Regions from separate parts of the Ensifer sp. ENS06 genome, predicted to be linked through region 1. Evidence: predicted binding sites of a transcription regulator. Region 1 holds the regulator's gene; each other region holds the start of a gene.

What was found. Region 1 encodes LexA, which represses DNA repair genes until DNA is damaged. Its sites were predicted from a motif close to TGTTCNNNNTGTGTTCNG; they were not measured.
Region 2: the regulator LexA is predicted to act here: its motif matches at 1,823-1,840, upstream of parE (DNA topoisomerase IV subunit B).
Region 3: the regulator LexA is predicted to act here: its motif matches at 3,667-3,684, upstream of IB279_RS14110 (ATP-dependent helicase).

Annotation. Positions count from the first base shown of each region.
Region 1 covers NZ_JACVBC010000001.1:1,778,777-1,786,727, forward strand. Annotated here, with positions in the region: gene IB279_RS08820 (SMR family transporter) at 1-184, opposite strand, end outside; gene IB279_RS08825 (SMR family transporter) at 171-542, opposite strand; gene IB279_RS08830 (cyclopropane-fatty-acyl-phospholipid synthase family protein) at 621-1,874, opposite strand; gene IB279_RS08835 (deoxyribodipyrimidine photo-lyase) at 1,960-3,423, opposite strand; tRNA gene IB279_RS08840 (tRNA-Asn) at 3,522-3,596, opposite strand; gene IB279_RS08845 (hypothetical protein) at 3,756-4,049, shown strand; gene IB279_RS08850 (thermonuclease family protein) at 4,271-5,005, shown strand; tRNA gene IB279_RS08855 (tRNA-Cys) at 5,158-5,231, shown strand; gene IB279_RS08860 (hypothetical protein) at 5,432-5,773, shown strand; gene lexA (transcriptional repressor LexA) at 5,862-6,584, opposite strand; gene IB279_RS08870 (hypothetical protein) at 6,821-7,117, opposite strand; gene IB279_RS08875 (hypothetical protein) at 7,441-7,951, shown strand, end outside.
Region 2 covers NZ_JACVBC010000001.1:1,541,820-1,549,770, forward strand. Annotated here, with positions in the region: gene parE (DNA topoisomerase IV subunit B) at 1-1,703, opposite strand, end outside; gene IB279_RS07695 (alpha/beta hydrolase) at 1,916-2,836, shown strand; gene IB279_RS07700 (UbiA family prenyltransferase) at 3,067-4,509, shown strand; gene IB279_RS07705 (FAD-binding oxidoreductase) at 4,506-5,828, shown strand; gene IB279_RS07710 (EamA family transporter) at 5,922-6,362, shown strand; gene IB279_RS07715 (NAD(P)-dependent oxidoreductase) at 6,359-7,369, shown strand; gene IB279_RS07720 (aspartate aminotransferase family protein) at 7,381-7,951, shown strand, end outside.
Region 3 covers NZ_JACVBC010000003.1:109,825-117,775, forward strand. Annotated here, with positions in the region: gene IB279_RS14090 (nitrate reductase) at 1-1,236, shown strand, start outside; gene cysG (siroheme synthase CysG) at 1,208-2,680, shown strand; gene IB279_RS14100 (hypothetical protein) at 2,686-2,988, shown strand; gene IB279_RS14105 (hypothetical protein) at 3,195-3,374, opposite strand; gene IB279_RS14110 (ATP-dependent helicase) at 3,750-5,819, shown strand; gene IB279_RS14115 (hypothetical protein) at 5,918-6,085, opposite strand; gene IB279_RS14120 (SRPBCC domain-containing protein) at 6,282-6,737, opposite strand; gene IB279_RS14125 (adenylate/guanylate cyclase domain-containing protein) at 6,906-7,951, shown strand, end outside.

The sequences.
Region 1 (7,951 bases):
TGGCGAGCTCCATGCCCTTGATGGCTTCCGCCAGGAAGGCAAAGGCGGCGAGCACTAGCAGAATCGAAAGGATGCCCCAGCCGCGGCGGGCGAACCCTTCCGATTTCGTCGAGGCGAGGTTGGCCGCAATATCGAGGATGCCGGCCACGACCGCGAGAACGAAGTAGATGCTAGGCGCGCTCATCGGCGGCTCCTTCACGCGCTGCCTCGTCCTCATCATGATACTCGCCGGCATTGACGAGCAGGATGCCGACGATCGCCATCGAAAGCCCGAGCATTTCGCGTCCGGTCAGCACATGGCCGAAGACGAAAACCGAAACCAGGGTGATGATGGCGACGCCCGAACCTTCCCAGATCGCATAGGCGACGCCGACCGATATCGTCTTCACCGCCTTTGCCAGGAAGACGTAGGAGAGTGCGATCGAGACATACATGACGATGTGGCCGAGATAGGAGCCGCTTTCGGAAGCGGCCTTCATCACCGTCAGGCCCACCACTTCGGTCGCGATGGCGAGCGCGAGGAAAAACCATGCAAGACGCATGCTGTACCTTTGAACAGAAACTTGGATCGACCGCCTCTTAAGCGCTACGGGTCACGCGGTAAAGACGCCCCGTGCGCTTCACTCGAAGACGATCTGCCGGACGTCGATGTTGCGGGCACGGAACCCGGCCTCGCAGTAGTAGAAGTAGAACTCCCACAGCCGCTTGAAGCGCAGGTCGAAGCCGAGCGGCTCGATCCTGTTCCAGACCGCCCAGAACCGCTCCCGCCATTCGCCGAGTGTGCGGGCATAGTCGACGCCAAAGCCGAAGTCGTTGATCATCCGCAGGCCGACATTGCGGCCAAGCTCGACCAGATGCTCGCGCGTTGGCAGCATCCCGCCCGGGAAGACGTATTTCTGGATGAAATCCGGATTGGAACGATACTCCTCGTAGGATTCGGGCTTGATCGTGATGATCTGCAGTCCGGCCTTGCCCCCGGGTTTCAGGCACCGCTTCAGCTGCGAGAAATAGGTTGCCCAGAATTTTTCGCCGACGGCCTCGAACATCTCGATCGAGACAATGCGGTCATAGGTACCCTTTTCTTCACGATAGTCCTGGAACTTCAATTCGACCCGGTCGGCAAGGCCCGCACGCTGCATGCGTTCGCGTGCGAAGGCCAGTTGCTCGCGGCTGATCGTCAGCCCGGTGACCTTGCAGCCGATTTCCGTTGCCGCAAATTCGGCAAAGCCGCCCCAGCCGCAGCCGATCTCAAGCACATGATCGCCGGTGCGCAGGTTCGTCGCTTCCGCGAGCGCGCGGTATTTGGCTTTCTGCGCTGAGCGAAGATCATTGGCGCCCGTTGCATAAAGCGCAGACGAATAGGTCATGCTCGGATCCAGCCATTCGCTGTAGAAGGCGTTGCCGAGGTCGTAATGGGCCGAGATGTTGCGGCGCGCGCCGGAGTGGGTGTTGGCATTGCGCCAGTGCAGGAACTTGTCGAAAAGGCGCAGGAGCCCGCGCGCACGGTTCGGAAAATTCCTGCCGATTTCGGCGTTGACGAGGAACAGTTCGAGAAAGGCGCCGACATCGGGGCTGTCCCAGTCGCCGTCGATGTAGCTTTCCGCAGCCCCGATGGTGCCGCCCGAGATAGCACGCTGCGGCAGGTTCCAGTTGTTGAGGTTGAGGATGGCGCTGGGGCCGGCCCTGGCGCCTTTGATCACGAGCCTGCGGCCGTCTGGCGTGGCGAGCATCAACGTTCCCACTTGAAGGTGCACCAGGGCGCCAAGCACCATGCGCGCCTTGAGCGGAAAATCCCGCACGGCCGTCGCCAGATTTTCGGAAGATAGCTCCAGCGCACCGGCATATGCAGCAAAATCGGCTTCCAGGTTACGCATACACCACCCCCTCAGCTGTTGCATCCGTAACGTGAGCCTAGCCGCAATCGGGCGAGACGCCAACTGAGGAATTCTACCGGAGGCTCTACGTCTCCTCGGAAACTCCCGGTGCGCTTGTGATCTGCCGGAAGGCTGCCAGTGCCCGATCGCGGGCGAGGGCATGGTCGATGATCGGATTCGGGTAGGTTGTGCCGAGTTCGATGCCGGCTTCGGCAAGGGCCGTGGCGGGCGCTGCAAAGGGGCGATGGACATAGCGCGGGTGGAGGCGCTCCAGCTCTGGCACGAAGCGCTTCACATAGAGACCGTCGGGATCGAATTTCTCCCCTTGCAGGACCGGGTTGAAGATGCGGAAGAACGGTGCGGCGTCCGCGCCCGATCCGGCGACCCATTGCCAGCTTGCGGCATTGTTGGCCGGATCCGCGTCGACCAGCGTGTCACGGAACCAGGCTTCTCCCTTGCGCCAGTCGACGAGCAGGTCCTTGATGAGAAAGGAGGCGACAATCATGCGAACGCGATTGTGCATGTAGCCGTGACGCCATAGCTGGCGCATGCCGGCATCGACGATCGGATATCCGGTGAGTCCGCTGGTCCATCGAGTAAAATCGTCCTCGTCGTTCAGCCAGTGGAAGCGGTCGAATCGACGGTCGAGGTTGCGGCGGCCAAGCTCAGGATAATGAAACAGCAGATGATAGGAGAATTCGCGCCAGGCGAGTTCCTTGCGGAAGGTGGCCGCCCCTTCGCCGCTATCGGCCTGGGGCCCAGCTGCCGCATGCCAGGCCTGCGCCGGCGAAATTTCGCCAAAGGCGAGATGAGGCGAGAGCAGGGATGTGCCATCCGCGTCGGGAATGTCGCGGCAGCGTTTGTAGGCGTCGAGCTTCTCATCGACGAATTCCTCGAGACGGGTGGCCGCACCGTCTTCGCCCGGCGTCCAGACCTCGCTGAATGTCGCCGCCCAGTCCGGTTTCGTCGGCAGCAGCGACCAGTCGTCAAGGCGTTCCGATCGCGGCCATGCTCCCGGGGCTGCGATATGGTGCGGCCGGTCGATCGGCGGTGCCAGCTCGTTTTTTAGTTCGAGCGCGCGCCAGAACGGCGTGAACACGCGGTAGGGGCCGCCCGTCGTTGTCAGCAGCCGCATGGGCTCATGCAGCAATTGTCCTGCAAAGCTCTCCGCGATGATTCCCCGCTCGGCCAGCGCCTTCTTGAGCGCGGTATCCGTGGCGATGCCGTTCGGGTCGTAGCGCCGGTTCCAGTAGATGCGCTCCGTACCGCTTGCGCGCGCAATCTCGACAATCACGTCAAGCGGCGCGCCTGATCGAAGAACGAGGCGAGAAGCGTGCCGCGCGAGACTTGCGCCCAAGGCCTCGAGCGAATGGTGCAGCCACCACGCCTGCGCCGCCCCGAGCGGACCGTTGCCGCTGTCGGCGGGTTCGCGAATATAGAGGGGAATGACGGCTGCCTCGCCGGCGGCAGCCGAGAGGGCGCGATTGTCGGCCAGGCGGAGATCCTTGCGGAACCAGACGATGATGGGCGGCGCCGCGGCCTTTGTCATGAAGAACCATCGGGAGGTTGGGGATTGATCACCTGGAGAACATAGGTGCAAAATGAAAAAGAGCCATTCGCATCGCTGCAAATGGCTCTTTTAGAAAGTGGCTCCCCGGGCCGGATTCGAACCGGCGACCTGTCGATTAACAGTCGAATGCTCTACCGCTGAGCTACCAGGGATCATCCGCGCCGCTGTTGTGCTGTGCGCTTCAGAAGTGAGGCTGCTAATACGCATGCTTTTCTGATTTGCCAAGCGCTTTTTTAAAAAAAAATGACAAGTTCCGTTGCGAGGCTGTGGAGAAGTCCCCAATTGTGGGAAAACACGCCGGATAGGGAATGATGAATAAAAACAGGAAGCAGACGCATTTTGGCATTGATCCGCAAACACGACAGATCGTGCTGGGCAAATGGCGTATCGCGCTGCCCGACTCTCCGCTGCTGCGCATCCTGCTGGGTTCGCTGCTGGTGTTCTGCGGTTTTCTCGGTTTCCTGCCCGTGCTGGGCTTCTGGATGATACCGTTGGGCCTGATCGTGCTTTCCCACGACATTCCCTCGGTTCGCCGCCGCCGTCGTCGTCTGGCCGTTTGGTGGGCGCGCTGGCGCGGGAAGGCCAACTCCTCGAACGGCTCCTGAGCCGGACGCCGATTTAACGATCTTGTTGTCGAGGCAGGGCGGTCGGCAGTTTTCGGTTCCTCGCGGCCGTCACGTACCAATTCCGAATCTCTCAACAAGGGCCGTGGCCGCGCAGGCGAATGACCGGTTCCTCGCGGTCTTCCCCTCTGTTGGGGTGCTTTCGAAAACTTTTCGGCAACCCATCAAACGCATAATGCGGTCTCGAATCAGGATGGGGACCGATGGCCAAAGCCACTACGAAACGTCGACGCCGCAGTTCGGGCCGAAGCACCAGCAAACAGGGCGGCATGGCGCCGTGGTATCTGGCCGCAGCGCTCACCCTTGGCGGCGTCATGGCCTACGACCATCGCGCCGAGTTGCGGGACTGGCCGGTGGTTTCGGATGTCATGGCCTTTGCATCGCGATCGGAAACGAAGCCGAAGCCTCAGCGCGCGGTTCCTGAAGCGCAGGAGCGCGTTGCGCAGCTGGCGGATAGGCACAAACCAAATCCGAAGCCCAACCCAGCGACGAAGGTTGTCCTGGCCGCCCCGGTGCCGTCGGTGAATGTCGGCGTCACGCCGCCAACCCCTCTCGTGCGGCCGAATGAAGAGGTGAAGACGGCATCCATCCGTACCGATCAGTTCTATTTTTGCGGCATTCGCAACGACAACTGCGTGATCGATGGCGCGACCTTCGTCTTCCATGGCGAGACGATCCGCGTCGCCGATGTCGATGCACCGCGAATCCGCCAGGCAAGCTGCGACAAGGAGCGTTCGCGCGGCTTCTACGCCAAGCAGCGCCTGCGCGAATTGCTGAATGCAGGCGACTTCAGGCTGATCTCGGCGGGAGGGCGATCAGATGCCAAGGCCGGCGAGAAACTGCGCCTGGTCACACGCGGTGACCAATCTCTTGGACGTGTACTCGTTTCCGAGGGGCTCGTGCGGCCGTGGGAAGGGCGCCCGACGCCCTGGTGCTGAGATCACCTGGGAGACGATCGGCGGACATCGTCGATCGTTCTGTGGAAAGTATCCGTCCTGCAATTCGACGGCGCGTTTTTCAGAAAATGCCTCTTGCGGTTTTTCTGCAATCATTCTAAATCCGCGCCAACGCTTGGTTATCCGAGCTGTGAGGCCTCGTGGCGGAGTGGTGACGCAGAGGACTGCAAATCCTTGTACCCCGGTTCAATTCCGGGCGAGGCCTCCAAAAATCTCACCTCGTGAAGTTTGGTTTGACGTTCTGCCTTAGGGCAGCGCGGTAATATTCGCGACCCCACGTCCGCGCAAGCCACGTCTCCTATGCCTCCGTCGGATCTTATCGCTTCGGTGAATTCGGTAGAGGGGGAACGATGACTCCGCTGAGATCAACCGCATCGGTAGCGTCCGTCAACATTAAGAACGGAGGCAATGGCATCAATGAAAAAGAGACTGATCCTGACGGCGTTGGCGTGTTTTGCTGCGACCGCTATTGAGGCGCGCGCGGACGACCTGGTTTTCCAGCTGAAGAACAACACCGGCGCGGTACTGACGAATTTCTATACGTCGCCGGTCGGCGTCAATGAATGGGAAGACGATGTTTTCGGTCGGCAGGTCCTGAACCCCGGCGAGAGCATGGAGATCACGATTGCCGACGGGCGGGACGTCTGCAAATACGACATGCGATTCGAATTCGAGGAAGGCTCGGCCCTCGATACGACCGAGGACACGCAGGATCTCTGCGAACTCGGCGAATACACGATCCACGAATAAGCGATCTGGATTTCAGGTCGCCTTAAATGGAAAGAGCCTCGCCACTTTCAGTGGCGAGGCTCTTTTGATTCGGCGTTCTGCCTGGAATTCAATGGTAGCGGCGGATCAGCCCGACGAGCTTGCCCTGGATCTTCACGCGATCTGGTCCGAAAATGCGCGTCTCGTAGGCGGGGTTGGCCGCTTCGAGCGCAATCGACGCGCCCTTGCGACGGAAGCGCTTCAGCGTCGCTTCCTCGTCGTCCACGAGCGCCACGATGATGTCGCCGGGATTGGCCGAGTTGCCGTTGCGGATGATCACCGTGTCGCCATCGAAGATGCCGGCCTCGATCATCGAATCGCCCTTTACTTCGAGGGCGTAATGCTCGCCGCTGCCGATCATGTCGAGCGGAACGGTAATGTCATGGGTGTTGTTCTGGATCGCCGAGATCGGCACGCCGGCAGCGATGCGCCCCATCACCGGGACGGAAACAGACGTGCTTTCGGCGACCGGCGCCGGCTTCGGCGTGGCAGGAGCGGCGGCCGGCGGCTTTCCGAGGCTGCCCTCGATCACGCTCGGCGAGAAGCCTCTGCGCGGCTGTTGCTGGCCGGCGGCGTAGGCTTCCGGAAGCTTGATGACTTCGAGCGCGCGCGCCCGGTTCGGCAACCGGCGAATGAACCCGCGTTCTTCGAGCGCCGTGATCAAACGGTGAATGCCGGACTTCGACGCCAGGTCGAGCGCATCCTTCATTTCATCGAAAGACGGCGGTACGCCCGACTCCTTCATGCGTTCGTGGATGAACAGAAGCAATTCCTGTTGCTTGCGGGTCAGCATGGCACGTCGCTCCAGAGGCGTGAAACAAATCAAGAACAGACACTATCTGTTCCATATGTGTTCCGCAAGTGCCTAAAATTCCGTGAATTCAGGCAACTGGCTGCTTCTGTGGGGGTCGATTGGTCACTTTTGCGGGAGCGGGGCGGTTTTCGGCGACGGTTGCGTCCCAAAACAGCGCCGGGCAGGCCGGTCGCGCGCGTGATTCGAACGAATCGCGGCTCTCTTCGCGGAGAGACTTAAGTCGCTTGCGAGGCCGAGCAGGCGTCTTCGAACTCCTTCACCGTCTCGGCGCTGTTGTCTTCCGGAAGCACTGCGTCGGCCGCATCGGTCGCAACGGGCGTATCGCCGTCATAAACGAAGGACTGGATGTAGAACGCGAGCGCGCCCTTCCAAACATTGCGTCCATCGATCTGATGGCACGGCACGGCCCGTTCGAAATCGGTCTGGAGTTCATCCACCGTCGCGGCACTGAGCTTGACGTCAGGCATATTGGGCGATGCGACTATCGAAGCGAGAAGCAGGGCGGCAAGCACGGTGATCGTCCACTTGATGAAGGGGTGGGACTACGGGTTGGTAAACGATGTGAACCGCGCTTTCGTTCCGAAGTCCAGCAAGCATGGCGATCACTCTGCCATGTTCAACAGCTCTTTGCCCGCAGGCTGTGGCTGATTTGCGCCAGCCGCTCCATCTCAACCTCGTCTCGGCCGTTCTTCATGGACCGGCGCGGAGAATGCATCGGAGCTGCCAGCTTTCGCATCGGGCCTGGGGCGCGCAAAAATCCCTGCGGGGAAGGGCCTTCACCGTCTCGACAGGCCTCTAAAAAAAGATAACTTTGCGTGGAAAGTGGGGTGGTTGCATGCATAGATTGTCGTTGGTGGTGCTCGGCCTGTTGCTCACGGCTGGAGCGGCGTCTGCCGAAGAAGGGCGTTCGAATATCTGGAAACGGATCAACGCCTGGACGGTGGGATCCGATCCTTCCCTGGGAGGCTCGTGTTACGCGGCGACGAGCTATGACGCCGGCGCTATCCTTCGTATCGGCTTTTATCCGCGGGGATCGACGAACCTGGCGTTTCTTTCGATCGGCAATGCCGAATGGAAATCCATCGAGCCGCAGCGGGAATACGATGTTGCCTTGCAGCTCGACCGTGGTCGTCAGTGGCCGGCCGTTGCGTTCGGTGTTGATCTGACCGGCGCCAAGGCCCTTGTCGTCAACTTTTCCAACACCGACTTCTTTACCGAATTCGTTCGCAAGAACACCTTGGCGCTGGCCTTCGAGGGGCGCGTCGTCGCGAGCCTCAGCCTGCGTGATTCGATGAAGGCGGTAAGCGAGATGTTCAAGTGCCAGGAGGCGGTGAGCGCCTTGATCC
Region 2 (7,951 bases), 240 kb from region 1:
TCGGGCATCTCCTGGTAGAAGAAGGTGATCAGCAGCGAGGCGATATGCGCGCCGTCGACGTCGGCGTCGGTCATGACGACGATGCGCTCGTAGCGCAGATCCTCTTCCCGGTACTTGCTGCGGGTGCCGCAGCCAAGCGCCTGGATGAGGTCGGCAATCTGCTGGTTGGCGCCGAGCTTTTCGCGACCGGCGCTCGCCACGTTGAGGATCTTGCCGCGCAAGGGCAGGATCGCCTGGTTGGCGCGGTTGCGCGCCTGCTTCGCCGAGCCGCCTGCTGAGTCCCCTTCGACGATGAAGAGTTCGGCACCTTCAGCGGTGTTCTGCGAGCAGTCGGCAAGCTTGCCGGGCAGGCGCAGCTTGCGCACGGCCGTCTTGCGGTTGACTTCCTTTTCCTTGCGCCGGCGCACGCGCTCCTCGGCGCGCTCGACCACCCAGTCGAGCAGCTTGTCGGCCTCGGCCGGATTGTCGGCAAGGTAATGGTCGAAGGGATCGCGCAGCGCATTTTCGACGATGCGTTGTGCTTCGACTGTCGCTAGCTTGTCCTTGGTCTGGCCGACGAATTCCGGTTCGCGGATGAACACGGACAGCATTCCGGCGGCCGAGATCATCACGTCATCGGTGGTGATGAGCGCTGCACGCTTGTTCTGCTTCAGCTCGGCATAGTTCTTCAGTCCCTTGGTCAGCGCGATGCGGAAGCCCGCCTCGTGTGTACCACCCTCAGGCGTCGGAATGGTGTTGCAGTAGGAGTGAACCTGCTGGTCGCCGCCATACCAGGTGACCGCCCATTCGAGCGAACCGTGACCGTTGGCCTTCTCCGATTTGCCGGCGAAGATCTCGCGGGTAACGGTGAATTCCTTGCCGAGCGTCGCCGCCAGGTAGTCCTTCAGGCCGCCCGGGAAGTGGAAGACGGCCTTGTCCGGGATCTCCGAACCTTCCTGCAGCAATGACGGATCGCAGGACCAGCGGATCTCGACGCCACCGAAGAGATAGGCTTTCGAGCGCGCCATGCGGAAAAGCCGGCCGGGCTCGAAATGCGCGTGCGGTCCGAAAATATCCGGGTCCGGATGGAAGCGGACGCGCGTGCCGCGGCGATTGTGCACGTCGCCGAGTTCCTCGAGCCCGCCCTGCGGAATACCGCGGGAGAAGCGCTGGCGATAGAGCTTGCGATTGCGGGCGACCTCGACTTCGAGCGCGTCGGAGAGTGCGTTGACGACGGATACGCCGACGCCGTGCAGACCGCCCGAGGTCTCGTAGGCCTTGCCATCGAACTTGCCGCCGGCATGGAGCACCGTCATGACGACTTCGAGCGTCGACTTGCCGGGGAATTTCGGATGGTTTTCGACCGGGATGCCGCGGCCGTTGTCGGTGACCGTCAGGAACCCGTCCGCGTCGAGATGGACCTCGATGAAGTTGGCATGGCCGGCGACCGCTTCGTCCATCGAGTTGTCGATGACTTCGGCAAAGAGATGGTGCAGCGCCTTCTCGTCGGTGCCGCCGATATACATGCCCGGACGACGACGGACCGGCTCAAGGCCCTCGAGCACCTCGATCGCCGACGCATCGTAATCGCTGCCATCGCTGCCTTTCGGGGCAGGGCGCGGCTCTTCGCGCGCGATGGGGGCTGCAGCCACGGCCGGCTTGGCGCTCGGCTGTACGGCGTTCGGTTGCTCGGGCATTGAGAAGAGGTCGCTGTTGTCGTCCATGGGGCCGTTCGGATCGTTCCTGTCGTTCGGGAATGCCAGAGGCCATAGCAAGCCCCAGGCTCTGCCGCCATCCCCCGGCGGTCGAATCACCTGAATTCTGCCAGACTCTCACAGGATACGCGAACAAAAGGAGAATTTCTGGCACCGGCCGCCGATGATTTTTCGCACGAACGGCCGTGTTTCGGGCCAAGTGTTGCTTTGCGGTGCGGCCAATGGCAAGGCTTGCGGCGAAAGAGGGAGCCCGTCATTTGGCCGTGTCCACAGTTGTTTTTCCGTTTCGTGCCTGCCTGTTCGCTCTGGCCTTGGCAATTGCCGCCTCGCCGGCAGAGGCGCAGACGCTCAAGCCCTACAAGGACGATCTGTTCTCCTATGCCAAGGTGCTCGGCCAGGAGGATGGCGGTGACGACCTGACGATCGATTACCAGGAACTGCGGGATATCAACGAACGCGACGAAATCCCCGAACGCCGGGTGAAGCGCGCCTATGTGTCGCTTGGCGTGAAGAACGAGCAGGCCAATGAAACGCTCGATATCGGTGGCCGCGCGCTCGACGTGACCCGTGTCGGCCCCGATCGCGGCGCCGGCTTCTCGGTCATCTTCATCCATGGCCGCGGCGGCGACCGTCGGCTCGGTGCCAACGACTTTTCCTTCGGTGGAAACTTCAACCGGCTGAAGAACCTCGCCGTCGCCAATGGCGGCGTCTATTACGCCCCGAGCGTCCGGTCCTTCGATACGGCAGGTGCCGCCGATATTGCCGGCCTGGTTCGATACGCGTCCGAACGTTCCGGAGGCCGTCCGGTCGTGCTCGCCTGCGCCTCGATGGGAAGCTTCATCTGCTGGGGTGTCGCGCGCGACGCCTCCGCCGTCGCAGCACTCTCCGGCATGATGGTGATGGGCGGCGTCAGTGATCCGGACTTCACGAAAAGTGCCGCCTACAAGGCGAAGCTGCCGATGTTCTTCAGCCATGGCAGCCGTGACAGCGTCTATCCCGCCGAAGGCCAGAAGGCGCTCTATCGCTCTCTCAAGGCCAAGGGCTATCCGACGCGCTTCGTGCTTTTCGAAACCGGCTCGCACGGAACGCCGGTGCGCATGACCGACTGGCGCGATGCGCTGAACTGGATCGGCAGCCGCTAATGCATGTCGCGCAAAAGTGTGCAGCAGTTTTGCGGCAGCGACATGCATCAAAACAAGAGCCTAAGGCCCGGTGTGTGATTCTTCGTTCACGCGACAGGCGATAGGCGTCGCCCTGCTGCTGCGGATTTGTTAACCAGCCCGCCAATTTGCGAGCGAAACCAAGGCCTGCGTTTCCACTCTGGAAAGTTGAAGTCGTGATGATACCGGCAACTATGGCTGGGATGGACTTCATGGACGCGCGAACCGAGACACGGCACATTCCGCTGTGTGTGGATCTTGACGGCACTTTGCTGGCCGCCGACACCTTGTGGGAAGGGGCGGCGATCATCCTGCTGCGCAATCCGCTGATGCTGTTTCCGATGCTGGTCTGGCTGGCAAAAGGTAAGGCACGGCTGAAGCACGAAGTGGCCCTTAGATCCGGCCGCCGTGCGGAAGACTGGCCTTATCGGCAGGCCGTCATCGACCGGCTCATGGAGGAAAAGAAGAGCGGGCGCGAACTCGTGCTCGTGACCGGCGCAGCACCGTCCGTTGCAAACGACATTGCCGCCCATGTCGGCATGTTCTCCTCGGTCATGCATTCGACCGACGCGCTCAACCTGACGAGCAGCAACAAGCGCCGGGCGCTGGTCGAGCGGTACGGCGACGGCGCCTTCGACTACATGGGCAACAGCCGTGACGATATCGCCGTCTTTGAGGTGGCACGCCGCGCGATCGTGGTCTCGCCCGATGCGGCCGCGGAAAGATGGCGTCGCAACCATGATGCCGAACGGCTCGATACCGGCAAGGTCAGCGCGCTTGCGCCGCTGAAGTCGATCCGCGTGCATCAATGGGCGAAGAACGTGCTCATCGGCGTGCCGATGATCCTCAACCACGAGGTGCTGCATTTCGATGCGATCGTCAGCGTCATCATCGCCTTCTTTGCCTTCAGCTTCCTCGCATCCGCCGTCTACGTCATCAACGATCTTTCGGACCTTGCCAACGATCGCCGCCATGCGAAGAAACGTTACCGGCCGCTCGCGAGCGGCCAGATGTCCGTGCCGACAGCGCTGGTGCTTGCAGGCTGCCTCATCATCGCGTCCGTGGCGCTGACCCTTCTGTTGCCCTGGAAGTTTGCCGGGGTGCTCGCCTTCTACGCCTGCGCGACGACGGCCTATACCTTCGTGCTGAAGCGCAAGCTGCTCGTCGACGTGTTCACGCTCGCCGGCCTCTACACCACACGCATCGTCGCTGGCGCGGCCGCGACCGGCACGGAACTGTCCTTCTGGCTGGTGTCCTTTGCGATCTTCTTCTTCCTGAGCCTCGCGCTGGTGAAGCGTTACGTCGAGCTGCACGAATTCGAGGACAAGGACGGCGGCAACGTGCCGGGGCGTGGCTATCTCGCTGTCGACTTCGAGATGGTCGGCCAGGCCGGCGTTGCCTCCGCCTTCACCTCGGCCCTGGTTCTGGCGCTCTACGTGCACAGCAAGGAACTGCAGGAGATGTACACCACGCCCTGGGCGTTGTGGCCGCTCTGCCCGCTGGTGCTCTATATGTTGCTGCGCATTTGGATGCTTGCGCGCCGCGGCATGCTGCATGAGGATCCGGTCGTCTTCATCATGCGCGACTGGCGCAGCCAACTGACCATGCTGATCGGCGCGCTGCTGATCCTATTCGGAGCCATCGGGCCGCAATGACCCTGCAAGACCATGAAAGCTGGGGCCGCATCGACAATCGCGTGCGGCCTGGAATTTCGCCTGACGACTATGAAGACCGGCTCGGCAGCCTTGAGGCCGAAGGCTATCTCCCTTTCGGCAACGGACGCAGCTACGGCGACAGCTGCCACAACGATCGCGGTACGCTGATCGAAAGCAACCTTCACGGCCGGATACTCGCCTTCGATCCCGGCACCGGCATGATGACCTGCGAGGCGGGGGTGACGCTGCGCCAGGTGCTGGAACGGGCGATCGAGCATCGCTTCTTCCTGCCGGTGACGCCTGGCACGGCCTTTGTCACCGTCGGCGGCGCGGTCGCCAACGACGTGCACGGCAAGAACCATCACGCGCGCGGCACCTTCGGCAATCACGTGACGCGTTTCACGCTGCTGCGCTCGACCGGCGAACGGCTGACCTGCTCGCCGGTCGAAAACCCGGAACTCTACGCCGCGACCATCGGCGGTATGGGGCTGACCGGACTGATCCTCACCGTCGATATCCGGTTGATGAAGGTGCCGTCGCCGCATGTGCAGCAGCACGCGATCCGTTTCGAGAACCTGGACCAATATTTTGCCCTCGTCGACGGCGTCGATGCCGAGCATGAATACTCCGTCGCCTGGATCGACCAGCTCGCAAAGGGATCTCGAATGGGCAGGGGCGTGCTGCTCGCCGGCGATCATGCCGACGGTTCCTGCGAACTGCCCGACATCCCCAAGGGATTGAAGCTGTCCGTGCCGTTTTCGCCGCCGTTCAACCTCCTCAACCAGGCAACGCTCAAAGGCTTCAACGAGTATTACTTCCGCAAGGTGAAGCCGGGCGAGACGGTGACGACCGTTCCCTGGACGTCCTATTTCTATCCGCTGGATGCGATCGGCGCCTGGAACCGGCTCTATGGCCCGCGCGGGCTCTACCAGCATCAGAGCGTCTATCCCGCGGAAAACGCACCGGAGATCACGGCCAAGCTCATGGAAACCGCCCGCCAGGCCGGCCATGCGTCGTTTCTGACGATCCTGAAGCGTTTCGGCGACATCGGCTCCCGGGGCATCCTGTCCTTCCCGCGTCCCGGTTTTACTTTGACGCTGGACTTCGCCAATCAAGGTGAACGGACAGTAAAGCTGCTCGATGCGCTCGATCGCATCGTAGTCGAGGCCGGCGGTGCGATCAATCCGTACAAGGATGCCCGCATGAGCCCGCAAGTTTTTGAAAAATCTTTTCCTTTCTGGAGAAAGATCGAAACGTTGCGCGACCCTGCGCTGGTTTCGAACTTCTGGAAACGCACGGCTCTGGCTTTGCCAGAATGAGAATGCAGACAATTTTATTCAATTAAATGCGCAAACTTCACGGAATATCCGTCTCTTGCCCGTAAGTAGATTTTCGGGACTGGGAGTAAAACTATGAAATATATTCCATTCATTCTCTTTACCGTGCTCACCAACGCCGCCGCTCAGCTGATGCTGAAGCAGGGCATGATGACGCTCGGACCGATTTCGATGACTGCCGAAACCGCGATCGTCCGGCTGTTTCAGATCGTCTTCAACCCATGGGTCTTTGCCGGTCTTGCGACCTTCGTCATCTCGATGGCGTCGCATCTTTATGTGCTGTCGAAGGTCGAGCTTTCCTTTGCCTATCCGTTCCTGAGCCTCGCTTACGTTCTCGTTGCGGTCTTCGCCTATTTCGTCTTTCGCGAAGACCTCAATGCCTGGCGTATCGCCGGCATCGCGCTGATCTGCGCCGGAACCGTTCTTATCGCCCAGTCGGGCATCTCATCCAGCGCCGACGAGAAATCGGCTGATGCCGCCGGGGTGAGCACCGCAGAATTCGGGAGCAAGTCATGAAACACATCATCTTTGGTGGCGACGGCTTCGTTGGCCGTCATTTGGCGGAACGCCTCGTCAAGGAAGGCGAGGACGTCGTTGTCGCCGATATCGTCAAGTCCGACCTGCCGCACTACGGCCGCGTCCGCTTCGTTCATTGCGACGTCACCGATCTGGAAGCCGTCCAAAAGGTCGGCATCGGCGCCGACGACATGATCTACAACATGGCGGCCAAGATGCTGTCACCGTTGCAGGTCCGCGCCAAGCGCTGGGAGTTCTTCTGGCCCGTCAATTATTACGGTGCCGAAAACATCATGAAGGCGATGGATGCCGCCGGCGCATCACGCCTGGTGCAGTTCACCACCGACATGATCTATGGCCACACCGTCCAGTCGCCGCAAACCGAGACCCATCCGGCAAAGCCGCTCGGCGAATATGGCAAGTCGAAATGGGCAACCGAGCAGCTGGCCATGCAGTGGCGCAAGCAGGGCATGAACATTTCGATCTTCCGCCCGCGCCTGATCATCGGTCCCGGCCGTCTCGGCATCCTCGAGAAATTGTTCAAGCTGATCGACCTGAACCTGCCGGTGCCGATGATCGGCTCGGGCAAGGCGCCCTACCAGTTCATCTCGGTCTTCGATTGCGCTGAAGCTGCGCGCCTTGCCTGGAAGGGTGGCGTGCCGAACGAAGCTTACAATCTCGGCTCCGACAATCCGCCGTCCGTGCGCGACCTGCTCGGCAACCTGATCAAGCATGCCGGTTCGAAGTCGTTCCTGCTGCCGACGCCGGCCTTTGCGGTCAAGCAGACGCTGGCTTTCTTCGACCTGATCAACAAGCCGATCATGGATCCGGAACAGTACCTGATCGCCGACGAAATGTGCGTGCGCGAGACCGGCAAGCTGAAGCGCGAACTCGGCTGGCGCGCGGAGTTCAACGATGGCGACATGTTGATCGCCGCCTATGACGAATATCGGGCCAAGAAGATGGGCGCCGCAGTTCCTGCAGCTGCCGCCGTGCCGGCCGAATGAGGGGAAAGATCATGCTGGACAGACCGAACCGTATCGCCGTTGCCGCGCCGTCGCTCGACGGTGGCGTCGCCAAGCCCGATCTCATCACCGTCGAACAGGCGAAAGCCATGTCGATCGGCGACATCACCTCCGCGTTCAAGGAACACCTGAACCCGGGCCAGCTCCACTTCATGAAGCTGCTCGGTTTCCACAAGGTGAAGATCGAGAGCGCCGAGGGTATGTTCTACACCGACCAGAATGGCCGCCAGATCCTCGATTTCTTCGGCGGATTCGGCTCGCTCGCCTTCGGCCACAACCATCCGCGCATTCTGGGAGCCCGACAGAAATTCCAGGACGAAAAGCGCCACGAGATCGCGATCGCCTTCATGTCGCAATATGCAGCGGCGCTGGCGAAGAACATCGCGGCCTGCTCGCCGGGTGATCTCGACATGGTGTTCCTCGGCTCTTCCGGTTCGGAGGCCATGGAGGCTGCCGTCAAGCTTGCCGAACGTGCCGCCGGCCCGAAGCGGCCGAAGGTCGTCTATGCGGAGAATTCCTTCCACGGCAAGACCAAGGGCGTGCTCGCCATCACCGATGGCCAGC
Region 3 (7,951 bases), on a different contig from region 1:
CAACTGGCCGAGGTCGGTCGCCGCCTGGGCCATACCGATGCTTTCGCCTACGAAGCGCCCGCCGCGATCTTCCGCGAACATGCCGCGCTCTCGGCCTTCGAAAATGCCGGCAGCCGCGATTTCGACATTGGCGCCTATGCCGATCTTGCGCTTGAGGACTACGACGGGCTGACGCCCTTCCAGTGGCCCCAACGGCAAGGCCAGAAGCGCGCCGAAAGCCGTTTCTTTGCGGCGGGCAACTTCTATCACGCTGACGGCAGAGGCCGGTTCGTGGCCGTTCGCCCGGCAGAGACCGACCGCACCAATGCCGATTACCCGTTCACGCTCAACACCGGCCGCATCCGCGACCAGTGGCACACGATGACCCGCACAGGCAAAAGCGCGCGCCTCTCGGCCCATATCGCCGAACCGTTTGCGGAACTGCACCCGCGTGATGCGATGGAGATCGGCGTCGGCAACGCCGACCTTATCGAGATTGAAAGCCCTGAGGGCAAGGCGTTCGTGCGTGCGCTCATCACCGAGCGCCAGGCGCGCGGCAGCATCTTCGCGCCGATGCACTGGAACGACCAGTTTGCGGCGAAGGCACGCATCGATGTCCTCGTGCCGCCGATCACCGATCGTCTTTCCGGCCAGCCGGCATCGAAGAACATTGCAGTCGCCGCGCGAAAGTTCAAGGCGACGCACTACGCCTTCGCTGTCTCGCTGGCAAAGCCGGTCGATCCAGATGCTGCCTATTGGGCGCTGGCGAAGGCGGCTGGCGGCTGGCGATTGGAACTGGCTTTTGCCGAGCCGGTGGACGACTGGGCCGGCTGGTGCCGCCGCGTTCTTGCGATCCCGCAAGGCGTAGAGCCGCTCGGCTATGCGGATGCACAGACCGGCGACATCAGGCTCGCCTTCTTCGATGGTCCGCAGCTTCTCGCGGCCTTCTTCCTAGCGCGCGAACCGGTCGCCGTCGCGCGCAACTGGGCGATCGCACAACTCGGCGCTGACCACGCCAATCTGCGCAAGCGCTTCGCGCTCGTCGCGGGCCGTCCGGGGGCGGACAAGCCGGATCCCGGCGCCACCGTCTGCTCCTGCTTCGGTGTTGGCGTCAACCAGATCGTCGCGGCCGTACGCGGCGGTTGCCACAGCGTCGAGGCCGTCGGCGTGGCGCTCAATGCCGGAACCAATTGCGGCTCATGCCGCGCCGAAATCAGGGGGATCATCGATGGATGTCTTGCAGCAGCCGCAGAGTGACGGACCCGCCCGCATGGAGGCGCTCGCCAAGCTGCCCGTCTTCTGGGCGCTGGAGGGCCGGCGCGTCGTGGTGGCCGGTGCAACGGACGGAGCGATGTGGAAGGTCGAGCTTCTGGCCGCCTGCGGCGCCCGCGTCGACCTTTACGCTGAAGGGAACGACGAGGCGCTCGCGGCATTTGCCGGCCGTACCCCGCAACACCCCACCGCCAGCGTCACGCTAAACCGCCGGCACTGGGCGCCCGCCGATCTTGACGGTGCCGCGCTCGCCGTCGGCGATTGCGAGGACCAGGCGGAGGCGCGGGCATTCTTCGCCGCCGCCCGCGCGGCGGGCGTTCCGGTCAACGTCATCGACCAGCCGGACTTCTGCGAGTTCCAGTTCGGCTCGATCGTCAACCGCTCGCCCGTCATCGTTGCAATCTCGACCGATGGCGCCGCCCCGATCCTCGCCCAGACGATCCGCCGCAAGATCGAGACGCTGCTGCCGAAAAGCCTGAAGGCCTGGGCAGCGCTGGCCCAGTCTCTTCGTGGAGCGGTGAACCGCCGGATCGAACCCGGTCCCCGGCGCCGCCTCTTCTGGGAACGTTTTGCCGATCGCGTCTTTTCGACCATGGATACGCCGGAGGAGGGCGTAGGCGGGGTGCTTTTTGCTGATGCCGAAAGGCTCGCGGGAGCCCCCGCCATCGGTCACGTGACTTTGGTCGGCGCGGGACCGGGCGATGCCGAACTCCTGACGCTGAAGGCCGTGCGCGCGCTGCAAGCGGCCGATGTCATCCTTTTCGACGACCTCGTTTCTTCAGACGTGCTCGAACTCGCCCGGCGGGAGGCAAAGCGCATGCTCGTCGGAAAGCGCGGCGGCCGCGAAAGCTGCCGGCAGGAAGACATCAACGCCATGATGGTCAAGCTCGCCAAGGCTGGGAAACGCGTGGTGCGGCTGAAATCCGGCGACCCCATGGTTTTCGGCCGGGCCGGCGAGGAAATCGCCCATCTCGACCGCGAGAACATTCCCGTCGACGTTATCCCCGGCATCACTGCCGCAAGCGCCATGGCCTCCCGTCTCGGTCTGTCGCTGACCCATCGCGACTATGCCCAGTCGCTTCGGCTGGTGACCGGTCATTCCCGCCACGGCGGCCTGCCCGATGATGTCGACTGGGCAGGCATTGCCGATCCGCGCAGCACGGCGGTCTTTTACATGGGTGGCCGAACGGCGGGGCTGATTGCCGAAAAGCTTATCGGCGAAGGCCGTTCACCTGAAACACCGGCCGTGATCATGAGCGATGTCAGCCGTCCGACGGAACGCAGCTGGCGAGGCACGCTCGCCACAATCCCGGAGGGCATAGGGGAGATCGGCTACGACAGCCCGGTCCTCATCGCTGTCGGCGGCGTGTTTTCGGCCCGAGACAAGCGGGCCGGATCGATCGAGCGCACGCTCGCCGGAGCATGCTGATGGGCATGTCCCTGGTGTTCCTCGTTCTCGCCATCGGCCTCAGCTGGCCGCGTTTCAGGCTCATCTTCCTGGCTCAATCGAACGCTGCGCTGGCCGCAGCGCCCCTCACCATGGTTGCGAGTGCCGTGAACCTCTGCGCCATCGGCCTCGCTGTTGCAGAACACGGTCTGCTTTTCGGCGGATTGCTCATCGCCGGCGGTATGTTCTTCGCGAAAATAATGCAAGCCGTGCCTTCAACGCCGGGCATCTTGGCTTCAGCCGTGTGCCTTGCCGCCTACATAGAAATGACGATGACGGTCGTGGCGTGACGAGCTCAATGCTGCCCCTGAACAGACACCAGCGTCTGCTGACGCGCCAAGGGATATTCGAAGGCGTCGCCTCGTATCGACGTCCCGAATATCCCAAGGTCGCCACCGTAGGCTGGTTCTAAGCGCGCAGGCAGATCACGGCCATCCCCCAATTGAGGAATGAATGCCTGTACCGAACAAGTAAAGCCGCTGCCCCGCGGCCGAAGTCAGTCGACTGCCGTTTCCGATCCATCGCCGCTTTCGTCGAGTACGACCGTCTCGCCGAGCGGGGTCGCTGCAATTGACCTGATCTCTTGGGCGAGCGACGCCAGCTTGCGCGCAATCTCCTGCAATTCGGCGGTCGAGCCGGTGGCCTCGCAGGTATTTTCAACGCTCCGTTCGTCCATGTGCTCTTCCTCTTTCGAGTGGACGCAGGAGCGGAGCATATTTCTAATCTACTATATAAGGCCACAAGCCGTCGCGCGTTCTTCGTGCGGCGCACAGCCATAGGTATAGGCCGATCGATAAGCCGGCGATCACCCGCGACAGATCTCGATCCAGGGCCGATTGGCCTTACCTGCAGCAATCAAGCCCATCGGCGATCTCGCAGGTCATCAAAACCTTGGAAGAGTGACATTCCGACGTTGCAGGAGGGAAAACTCGGCGACGTCAGGGTTTTCATCTGGATGCTAAATTGCTAGTTCTTTCTTTGTTCCTGCCCGTCTCTTGGATGCAAATCGATGCGGGCAGTGACTGAGTGCGACGAAAACGAACGGGAACGCATGAGCGCCGCCTATCTCGAAAAACTCAATGACCGCCAGCGTGAGGCGGTCGAGCACGGTATCGGCTTGCCGGAAGGACAGGTCGGCGGCCCGCTTCTCATCATCGCCGGTGCCGGCTCCGGCAAGACGAATACGCTCGCCCACCGCGTCGCGCATCTCATCGTCAACGGTGCCGATCCGCGCCGCATTCTGCTGATGACCTTTTCTCGACGCGCAGCAGCCGAGATGACCCGCCGGGTCGCGCGCATCTGCCGCCAGGTCCTTGGCGACAACGCTGCAGTCATGACGGACGCGCTCTCCTGGGCCGGCACCTTCCATGGCATCGGCGCCCGGATCCTGCGCATCTACGCCGAACAAATCGGTCTCGGCCCGGATTTTACGATCCACGACCGGGAGGACAGTGCCGACCTGATGAACCTCGTGCGCCACGAGCTCGGCTTCTCGAAGACGGAAAGCCGCTTCCCGACAAAGGGAACGTGCCTTTCGATCTATTCGCGCGTCGTGAACTCCGAAAGCTCGATTGGCGACGTATTGAAGTCGGCCTATCCCTGGGTCACCGGCTGGGACGAACAGCTCAAGGCGCTGTTTGCGGCTTACGTCGATGCCAAACAGGCGCAGAACGTGCTCGATTATGACGATCTCCTGCTCTACTGGGCGCAGATGGTTTCCGATCCGGAGCTTGCCGAAGATATCGGCGGACGCTTCGATCATGTTCTTGTCGACGAGTATCAGGACACCAACAGGCTGCAGGCGTCGATCCTGATGTCGCTCAGACCCGGCGGCCACGGATTGACTGTCGTTGGCGACGACGCCCAGTCGATCTATTCTTTCAGGGCTGCGACGGTTCGCAATATTCTCGATTTCCCGAACGCCTTTTCGCCCGAGCCTGCCGACGTCATCACCCTCGACCGGAACTACCGCTCGACGCAGCCGATCCTCGCCGCTGCGAACGGCGTGATCGGCCTGGCGCGGGAGCGATTTACCAAGAACCTCTGGACGGACAGGCAATCGGAGCAGCGCCCGTTGCTCGTCGCCGTCAAGGACGAAGCGGATCAGGCCGCCTACATCGTGGAGCAGGTTCTCGCTGGCCGCGAGATCGGTATCGCCTTGAAGCAGCAGGCGGTGCTTTTTCGCTCGTCCAATCACAGCGGAACGCTCGAAGTCGAACTCACCCGCCGCAACATTCCGTTCGTGAAATTCGGTGGCCTGAAGTTTCTCGACAGCGCCCATGTGAAGGACCTGCTCGCAGTCCTGCGCTTCGCGCAGAACCCGCGTGATCGCGTCGCAGGTTTCCGGTTGCTGCAGATGCTGCCCGGTATTGGCCCACAGACCGCTGGAAAGATCCTCGATGCGATCGCCGCCGATCCGGAACCGCTCGCGGCTCTTGCTGAGATCCCGCCTCCCGCCAAGACCGGCGAGAACTGGACCGGCTTCGTCGACCTGGTGTCCGGTCTGCGACGGGCCGAGCCTGGATGGCCGCAGGAGATTGGCGCTGCGCGCGCCTGGTATGAGCCCCATCTTGACCGGATCCATGAAGACGCCGACACGCGCAAGGCCGACCTGCTGCAGCTCGAGCAGATTGCCGGCGGCTACCAGAACCGCGAACGTTTCCTGACCGAGCTGACCCTTGACCCGCCCGATGCCACGAGCGACCAGGCGGGCGTGCCGCTGCTCGACGAGGACTATCTGATCCTGTCGACCATCCATTCGGCGAAGGGCCAGGAATGGCGCTCGGTCTTCATGCTCAACGTCGTCGACGGCTGCATTCCGTCCGATCTCGGCGTGGGTACAACTGCCGAACTCGAAGAGGAGCGGCGGCTGCTCTATGTCGGCATGACACGGGCACGCGATCATCTCTCCCTGGTGACGCCGCAGCGCTTCTTCACCCACGGCCAGAACGCCCAGGGCGACCGGCATGTCTACGCCTCGCGAACCCGCTTCATCCCGGCGACATTGCTTCAGTTTTTCGAGACGACGAGCTGGCCGAAGATCTCGGCAAGCGCCAGCGAGCGAAGCGCCAAGCAGATCCGCATCGACGTCGGCGCCCGCATGCGCTCCATGTGGAAGTGAGCGAAGGCGGTGGCGAGCTCGCGAATTGTGGGCTCGTGTCTGCAGACAGACCAAGCGAGGAGCGCGTGCCGCTCGCCAACCGCCGGTCTGTAGCGTTGTTAGCCTGGCAAGCTCGGCGGCGCGATAAACTGATAGTACGACCACACCGCAACCAAGGCGGCTATCAGTGCCAGCCAAATCAACGCCTTCCGCGGCACAGGGCTGGCCGGCTTCGCCTCCTTTTTCGGCTTTGGTCGTTCAAATTTGATGATGTTGTTGTCGTCCATTCGCTCCCATCCCGAGTAAACTCATACATGTCCCGGCGCGTTCAGCCAGCGCACCGCAATGACATGTGCCGCCTAACGTCCTGATTTGGCATCAATAAGATGTGAAAGCAGGTTCGCGCCAATCCCAAGCAACATGGCATTCCAACGCCGTCGTCAAGCCTTCAGGCCCAGTCGTGGCAAGCAAGGGACGTCTGCATCAAGCCGCGCCGTCGCGGCCGAGCCAGGGATCGGGGCCTGGATCGCGGCCCGACGCAACCTGGCCCAGCCGCTCCAGATAATGTGCCCAGCCTTCCGTATGGCCGGCGCATTGTTCGGCGCTGGGCAGACCCGTTTGCGTAAGGCGCAGCAATGTTCCGGGCGGCTGCTCGATCAGGTCGATCTCGATCAGGCTCGAGCCGGGCGGGACAATGTCGCTGCCTTCCCAGCCGAAGCTATAGGCGAGCCGATGCACCGGCACGACCTCGCGGAAAGACCCGCGGGCAAAACGGGCCCCGGTCACGTTGACGAGATAGAGACCGCCGGGCTCCGCCTTGGTGTCGGCCTCCGTTCCCATCCAGCGCAGGATCTTTTCCGGGTCGGTCAAAAGAGCGAACACTGCGGCGGGTGGCGCCGGAATATGCGCTTCGCGGCGGACGACGAGGGGTTCTGGCATCGGTCTTCCCTTTGCTGATTGGCCTGCCTGCGGCTTGAGAGTCCTTCTGCAGGCTGCCGCAATCATAGACCGCCGGGGCGGACGGCGCCACCGTCCGCCCCTGACTTGCGCGCAGCGCGGCGGCGGGAAGGGCTTGTCCATAGGGCGCTCGACCCTATCCTCTTCGGCATGGATTTGTCCGCCCCCCTTGCCTGGCTCGTGGACGAGGCAAGCGCCTCGCAGGAGCCGGACCGATTCCTGTCCGACCTTGGCCGCCAGCTCGTCGCCGACGGTCTGCCGCTCTCGGGCGGCGCGCTTACGCTCGCCGTGCCGCATCCGATCATCGCCCGCCGCACCTGGCTTTGGCGAGCCGAGACCGGCGTGGTGATCGAGAGCCTGGGGTTTGCCGACGCCGTCTCCGACCGGGCGGGAGAGGAGTGGCTGGCCGGGCTCGGGCCACTGCTGCAACAATCGACCGGTTCGGGGAATGAACGCGCGTCGCTCGGCTGGGCCGGGACGCGCCCGTTCGGCCCGGAAGAGACGGCGCGGCTTGGTGATGTCGCGCGCTTTGCCGTCGCGCCCCTGGCGGTTCTTGCCGAGCGGGCCGCGCTCACCGCTCTGCTCGACGCCTATCTCGGCCGCCGCAGCGCCGCCCGTGTCCGCGCCGGAGCGCTCACCCGCGGCACCGGCGAAACCATTCGCGCGGCCCTGCTCTATGCCGATTTGCGCAACTTCACGGCGCTGTCCGAAACATCGGAACCCGCCGTGGTGATCGCGGCCCTCGACGCCTGGTTCGATCGCCTCGCCGGCGCGATCCATGCCTTTGGCGGCGAGGTGCTGAAATTCATCGGCGACGGCGTTCTGGCGATCTTTCCGGTGAGCGGCTCGCCGAGCGAAGCCTGCGACGCAGCCTTGCGCGCGGTCACCGCCGCGCGCGCCGGCATGGCGCATCTCGACCAGGCCCGGCAGGCCGAGGGGCTACCGCCGCTCTCCTTCGGCGTCGCCCTGCACCTCGGCGACATTCTCTGGGGCAATATAGGTGCCGCCGATAGGCTCGACTTCACAGCCATCGGCCCGGCGGTCAATCTCGTCAGCCGCCTGGAGGGCCTGTGCCGGCCGCTCGGTTGCTCCGTGCTGATCTCCGGTTCCGTGGCTGAGGCCGCGTCGACGCCGCTGCTGCCGCTCGGCGAGCATCCCTTGCGCGGCATCGCAGCACCCTGCGCCGTCTTCACCTT